One region of the Paenibacillus woosongensis genome, then DNA from elsewhere that is predicted to be linked to it. Evidence: riboswitches for the same ligand, from Rfam matches in the RefSeq annotation. Region 1 holds a riboswitch; the other holds the start of a gene.
The links. A riboswitch is a leader RNA that binds a small molecule or an ion and turns the genes downstream of it on or off. The one in region 1 is predicted to bind S-adenosylmethionine.
Positions count from the first base shown of each region.

Region 1 (3,414 bases):
GCAAATATTTAGCGATGGCTAGCGCATTGCTCTGATGCCGCTCCATACGCAGCGCCAGCGTCTTCATTCCCCGCATAAGCTGGTAGGAATCCGTTGGTCCAAGCACCGCCCCGATAGAATTATGCAGAAAAGCCATTTCCTCGGACAGCTCTTTGCCTTTGGTCACAATAAGACCCGCCAATACGTCGTTATGCCCTCCGAGATACTTCGTCGCGCTATGGACCACAATGTCGGCCCCCAGCTCGATCGGGCGCTGGAAGAACGGAGTCAGCAGCGTATTGTCGACAATCGTCAAAAGGCCGTGATCACGTGCCCACTGGCTGACCGCTCTAATATCTGTGATCATCATCAGTGGATTCGTAGGCGTCTCGATGATTATCGCCTTCGTGTTTGGCTGTTTAGCTTCTTCAAGGGCGCTTAAATCATTCGTGTCTACATAAGATGCGGTAACTCCGTATTTGGACAATACCCGCTCCAAAAGGCGGTAAGTTCCCCCGTACAGATCGAGCGATACGATCAAATGGTCGCCGCTGGCGAACAAAGTGAATACCGTCTGCAGCGCAGCCATGCCGGAACTACAGGCAAATCCAGCGTCTCCGGACTCGAGCGCGGCCGCCGCTTCCTCCAGCACCGCACGGGTCGGGCTCTTCGTCCGCGAATAGTCGAATCCGGTGCTTTGGCCGAGACGCGGATGGCGGAAAGCCGTTGCCTGATAGATCGGATAGTTTACTGCACCAGTAACCGGCTCCTCAACCGATCCGATCTGCGCAAGTACACTTTCAATGCGGTACTTCTTCTCTGACATTTAACAATCCCTCCACAGCCTATATATGATAAATGAGTCCGCCCTGCTGATCGATATCATAAGGCGTCTCTTGATACACATAGTAATTCAACCAATTGGAGAATAATAAATTTGCATGGGATTTCCAGGTCGACTTCGGTGTGCGGGACGGATCGTCATTTGGAAAATAGTTGACAGGCAGAGCAATATCCAGTCCTTTCGCTACATCGCGGTCGTACTCCCATTTCAGTGAACAGGGATCGTACTCGGAATGCCCGGTGACGAAAATGTGCTTGCCGTCCTTCGTCGCGACAAGATACACGCCCGCTTCCTCGGATTCGGCCAGAATATCGAGCTCCGGCACCTTCTCGATGTCGCTGCGTTCCACGTCCGTATGCCGGGAATGCGGAACCTGGAACACCTCGTCAAATCCCCGCAGCAGCTTGACGTTGGGAATGTTTACGGTGTGCGGGAACACGCCGAAGCATTTCTCTTGAAGCGGGATCTTCCGGACCCCGTAGTGATAGTACAAGCCGGCTTGGGCCGCCCAGCAAATATGCAGGGTTGAAGTGACGTTTGTCTTGCTCCACTCAAAGATCCCTTTCAGTTCTTCCCAATAGTTCACTTCTTCGAATTCCAGCTGCTCGACCGGCGCGCCCGTAACAATCAGTCCGTCGAACCGGCGCGATTTGATTTCGTCAAACGTCTGGTAGAACATTTCGAGATGCTCCGCGGGCGTATTTTTGGACGTATGGGACCGGGGATGGAGCAGAACGATTTCCACCTGCAGCGGCGTATTCCCGAGCAGACGCAAAATTTGCGTCTCGGTCGTCTCCTTCGTCGGCATCAGGTTCAGAATGGCGATCCGCAGCGGACGAATATCTTGGCGGTAAGCCCGGGATTCATCCATCACGAATATATTTTCGTTCTCCAGTACTTCTTTTGCCGGTAAATGATCAGGAACTTTAATTGGCATACTTTCTTCAACTCCTTCTTTCGACAAAACGTTGTTGTTGTGCGCAGTCATCCTATAGTAGAAAGCGGACGCAGCCGATACAAGAAAAACCTTTCTCGCTTAGAGAAAGGTCTTCATCGATATCATGAATGCGCCTCTCTCATCTCTCAGAATCCGAAAACGCCTATACGTCAACGGATCTGCAAGAATTAGCACCGTACGATTAAATCGCCGGTTGCCGGGTATCATCGGGCCAGTCCCTCCACCTGCTCTTGATAAGATTTCGCCATATTTAATTATTTACGGAACACTTTCATTCCCTGAGATCACTTTAAAGGATAAATAGGCTTCCGTCAAGAACCCAGCGCTGATTTGACACCACCTGCAGGTCTTCGCCATATGCTGAAAAATAGCCCCAATATGCTAGGTATGGCTTGATCATGTCATATGTCAGGGTTATACTAGACAAGTGTTAATCAGCTTATGAGCAAAGAGGTGAAACCGATTATGGAAGGCGACCCGAGTCCGCAGAGAACTGCCCCACAACAACAATGGCATAGGAAATCGATCAGCAGAGCGCTCACGGATGAATTGGGGCTCTTTCGTTTTCGTTTCCCGGTGTTTTCATAAAACGCCCGTTTAGGCGTTGCCGGCTGCTGGTCCTTTTTCCTGTGCTCAACCTAGAGCATATTATCCGAGGGATTTGGGGAAAAGGAGAGTGATACCCTTGAAAATTCGTCATGTCAAAGACGGCGTATTTACAACGGTTGATGATGTGGAACTAACGACCACGGCACCGGAGGAAGGCTTTTACTGGATTGATGCGGACGGTGAGGATCTGCAAATACTGCAGCCGCTGTTCTCCTTGCATGACCTGGCCGTAGAAGACTGTTTAACGGAAGAGGAGCAGCGTCCGAAAATCGAAACGTATGACAATCACTATTTCATTGTCGTGAACAGCATCCGCTTTGACGATGAAGAGATCTTCCTGCGGGCTCTGAATATTTTCCTGGGCCGGCATTATATCATTACGGTAACCAACCAAAAAATCAACGAGCTCCGCGCGGTCAAGCCGATACTTTGGGAGCAGGAGGTCAGCGAGCCTGACCGGTTCCTGTATCTGCTCATTGACCTTGTCGTGGACAACTATTTCACGGTCAGCGACCGGATCGAAGCAAAGATCGAGAAGCTGGAAGAAGATATCCTCATGCATACGAAGCGATCTCATCTAAGCGAGATTATCGGCCTGCGAAGCGAAATTTTGTGGCTGAAGAAGATGCTTGGGCCACAGAAGGAAGTTATCAATATTTTAAACAAAAAGGATTTGCGCCTGATCGATGATCAGCTCCAGAAATATTTCAGAGATATATACGAGAACGCTGTAAAAATCTCCGAGAACTTTGAAACGTTCCGGGAGCTGATGGGCAACTTGCGAGAAGCCTACCAGTCTTCGATCGCCAACCGGGCGAACGAGATTATGCGCGTCTTTACCGCAATTACAACGATTTTCATTCCGCTGACGTTGATTACAGGTATTTACGGGATGAACTTCGACAACATGCCTGAACTGCACTGGAAATATTCTTATTACGTAGTGATCGGGATCATGATTGTTCTCGGCGCAGGAATGTACTATTTGTTCCGCAAGCGGGACTGGATTTGAAACAGGAAAGGA
Region 1 covers NZ_CP126084.1:1,809,197-1,812,610, reverse strand. The annotation lists gene QNH46_RS08095 (aminotransferase class I/II-fold pyridoxal phosphate-dependent enzyme) at 1-805, opposite strand, end outside; gene metA (homoserine O-acetyltransferase MetA) at 825-1,760, opposite strand; SAM riboswitch class I at 1,897-2,021, opposite strand; gene corA (magnesium/cobalt transporter CorA) at 2,467-3,402, shown strand.

Region 2 (3,414 bases), 2.5 Mb from region 1:
GCATACGTGAGCCATACCGATTCCGCAGGCGGGTGTCTGGGATGGCCGCTTTGCAACGGTCAACTGGTTCCAGAACTGACGGGCGGCGTGGCGATTGCCTTTATCCACCGGGTGGCCGCTGCACTGCTGATGATCCTCATTGCGATCATGGGGCATATTGCCTACTGGAAGCATCCGGGCAACGGCGAGGTGCGTGCTTTGGGATTGACGGCGACGATTCTTGCAGTCATTCAGATATTTACCGGGGCAGGCATCGTCTTTACGATGAACAATTATCACGTTTATTTGTTTACGTCGCTAGCGCATATCGTCGTGTTGGCAGCCCTGTTCGGAGTGCTATCCTATTTATGCGTACGAACCTGGCAAATGAGCCGCCTGCATAGCGAGCAGGCGCAGGGACAGAAGCAGGAAACAGCGATCAAACCCGGCCAATCGTAAGCTATTGAAGCACGGTCTTATGAGTTAGTTCAATGCCTGTCACACTAAAGCTGTGATCTCATCCAGGGAAGCGAGGAATGGATATGCTGCGCGCACTGCTTGGCGAACCACCGAGACGGAATGAAGGAATATTGGCGGATACGATGGAAGCCATGGACAAGACAATCAAGCTGCTTCGAAAAGAAATGGAGCTGCATCAAGATCCCTCGCATGATTTTCGCAAGCTGGAAATATGGATTTTCGGCTTGGTTTCTTCCCTTGATGAGCTGGAGCAGTGCAAATATGCAGCTAATTATTTTCGGCGGAAGGTTACGCATGATTATTTGGAGGATATGCCTCCCGCTGAGAAGAATGATTATGCCCGGTACGTGTACTTCTACAAGGATGGGTTCATTCGCGTTTTCTCCATATTGGACAAGCTGGGAACGGTGCTGAACGAGCTGTTTGATCTGAAGACGTCCAAAGTGAAGGCGCATTTTTCCTATTTCACAGTGCTGCGTCAATTCAGGTATTTGAAGGTGCATCCGGAGCTGGCGAACGACCTGTTTGCTATTAAGGACAGGCACAAGGAAGCGATGAGCGTGCTGCGCCGCCGCCGCAATACCGAAATCCACTATATGAACGCGGAAATGCAGGATGACTTGTGGCAGCGGCATCAGGGGCTGAACAACAAGCTCGAGCTAGAAGACCTCGACAAGAATCTGGAAGATTTGGAGCATGGGTATAGGATGGTGTGCGAGACATTGCATACGGTATTTGTTTACACGAACCAAAGATGGAAAAAAGTTAAACAGATTCAGCGCCTAGATATAAAGTAATTTCCTTTGACAAACGCAAGGAAAGAATCTATACTCTATTTCTAGAATAGTTTCAGAAAAATTCAATGATGTTCTTTCATAAAATTTCATATTTTCTTATCAAGAGAGGCGGAGGGAAAGGCCCGATGAAGCCCAGCAACCGATTTGCAAAGAAGTGTGGCATGGATACCGCAGCTTTCGGCAAATGTCATGGTGCTAATTCCTTCAAGATCGCAGGCGTGAAAGAGCGAGCGGTTTTGGTAGATGAGAAGGCATTGTCTTTACGTAAAGAGAGCCCTCGGAATCTGCAGGGCTCTTTATTTATATGATCGGCAGTACGCGGAAGGGTTAATTTTATAAGGAGTCTATTTATGTGTAACGGGGGGACACTAGCTTGATTGAACTCAAACAGCTCACTAAAACATACGGCAACAAAAAAAAAGCGACCACTGCTTTGTCCGGGCTGAACCTTACCGTGAAAAAGGGCGAAATATTTGGGGTCATCGGTCATTCCGGGGCCGGCAAAAGTACGCTCATCCGCTGCATTAATTTACTAGAGCGGCCGACGGAGGGCGAGGTTTGGGTAGGCGGCGTGGAGTTGACCAAGCTGAAGCGGAGAGAGCTTCAGCAGCAGCGCCGGAAAATCGGGATGATTTTTCAGCATTTCAATCTGCTGTCCTCGGCGACCGTATATGATAATATCGCATTTCCGCTGAAGCTGATGGGCGTTCCGAAATTGCAAATAGCCGCTAAAGTGAACGAGCTTCTGGAGCTCGTCGGCCTGACTCAGCATCAGAAAAAATATCCTGCACAGCTGTCCGGAGGCCAAAAGCAGCGGGTCGGCATCGCCCGGGCGCTCGCCAGCGACCCTGACGTGCTGCTCTGCGACGAAGCGACGTCAGCCCTGGATCCGCAGACGACGGATTCCATCCTGAATCTGCTGCTGGAGATTAACCGCAAATTTCATCTGACCATTCTGCTGATCACGCACGAGATGCATGTCATTCAGCGTATCTGCGACCGGGTTGCCGTCATTCATCAGGGCGGCATCGTTGAGGAGGGGCCGGTGACCGAAGTGTTCCTGAAGCCGCGGCATACGGTTACGCGCGAATTCATCAGCCGGGAGCTAGCCGGCGACGAAGGCTTTAGACAGACCTCCTCGGTTCCGCTGCCAGCATGGGCGCGATTGGTCAGAATCACGTTTCTGGGCGCCAAAACCTATGAATCCGTACTGTCTCAGGTCGTCCGGGAGACGGGGGTCAACTTCGCCATCCTGCAGGGCACGATTTCAACGATTAAGGATACGCCATACGGTCAGCTGACGGTATCCTTCGAAGGAGACAATGCCAAGGTAGATGAGACGCTGGAGCTGCTGCGGCAACGCGATCTTGATGTGGAGGTGATCGGGTAATGTCGAATTTGGATTTTTCCAAAGTGAACTGGGACGAGATGCGCGTCGCCACGGGCGATACGCTGCTCATGATGGGCTATGCGACCTTGTTTACCTTTCTGATCGGCCTGCCGCTCGGGATTCTGCTGTACAGCTTCTCGCGCTCGAACCATTGGTTTATCGGCCTGCTCTATAGAGTTCTGTCGCTGATCGTCAACATTCTCCGGTCGGTTCCATTCGTCATCCTGATCGTGGCGCTTATTCCGCTGACCCGGGCTATCGTTGGGGTATCGATGGGCGTACAGGGAACGATCCCGCCGCTGGTCATCGGAGCTGCTCCGTTCTTCGCACGTCTCGTTGAGACTGCGCTGCGTGAAGTCGACCGAGGCGTTATCGAAGCCTCCCAAGCGATGGGAGCCTCCCCGCTGCAGGTCATCCGCAAGGTGCTGCTGCCTGAGGCGCTTCCCGGCCTGATCGCCGGAATGACGATTACGGCGGTAACGCTCGTCTCCTACACGGCGATGTCCGGGATGGTCGGAGGCGGCGGACTTGGCGACCTGGCGATCCGGTACGGTTATTACCGCTACCAGATGGAGGTTATGATCGTATCGGTTGTCTTTATGGTCATTCTCGTGCAGCTGCTGCAAATGATTGGCGATCGTTTTGTCATTTATTTTACGCGGAAATAAGGAATTACAATATATATCGTGCTGCTACAGATCTAGCACATCCTTATTCAAAAAAACATATTCATTAGGAGGGCATACTGCAATGAAAAAATGGACATTA
Region 2 covers NZ_CP126084.1:4,326,499-4,329,912, reverse strand. The annotation lists gene QNH46_RS19855 (COX15/CtaA family protein) at 1-438, shown strand, start outside; gene QNH46_RS19850 (Cthe_2314 family HEPN domain-containing protein) at 522-1,256, shown strand; SAM riboswitch class I at 1,350-1,506, shown strand; gene QNH46_RS19845 (methionine ABC transporter ATP-binding protein) at 1,630-2,646, shown strand; gene QNH46_RS19840 (methionine ABC transporter permease) at 2,646-3,314, shown strand; gene QNH46_RS19835 (MetQ/NlpA family ABC transporter substrate-binding protein) at 3,397-3,414, shown strand, end outside.
Region 2: linked by a shared signal. The riboswitch ahead of QNH46_RS19845 (methionine ABC transporter ATP-binding protein) and the one ahead of metA (homoserine O-acetyltransferase MetA) in region 1 are both predicted to bind S-adenosylmethionine.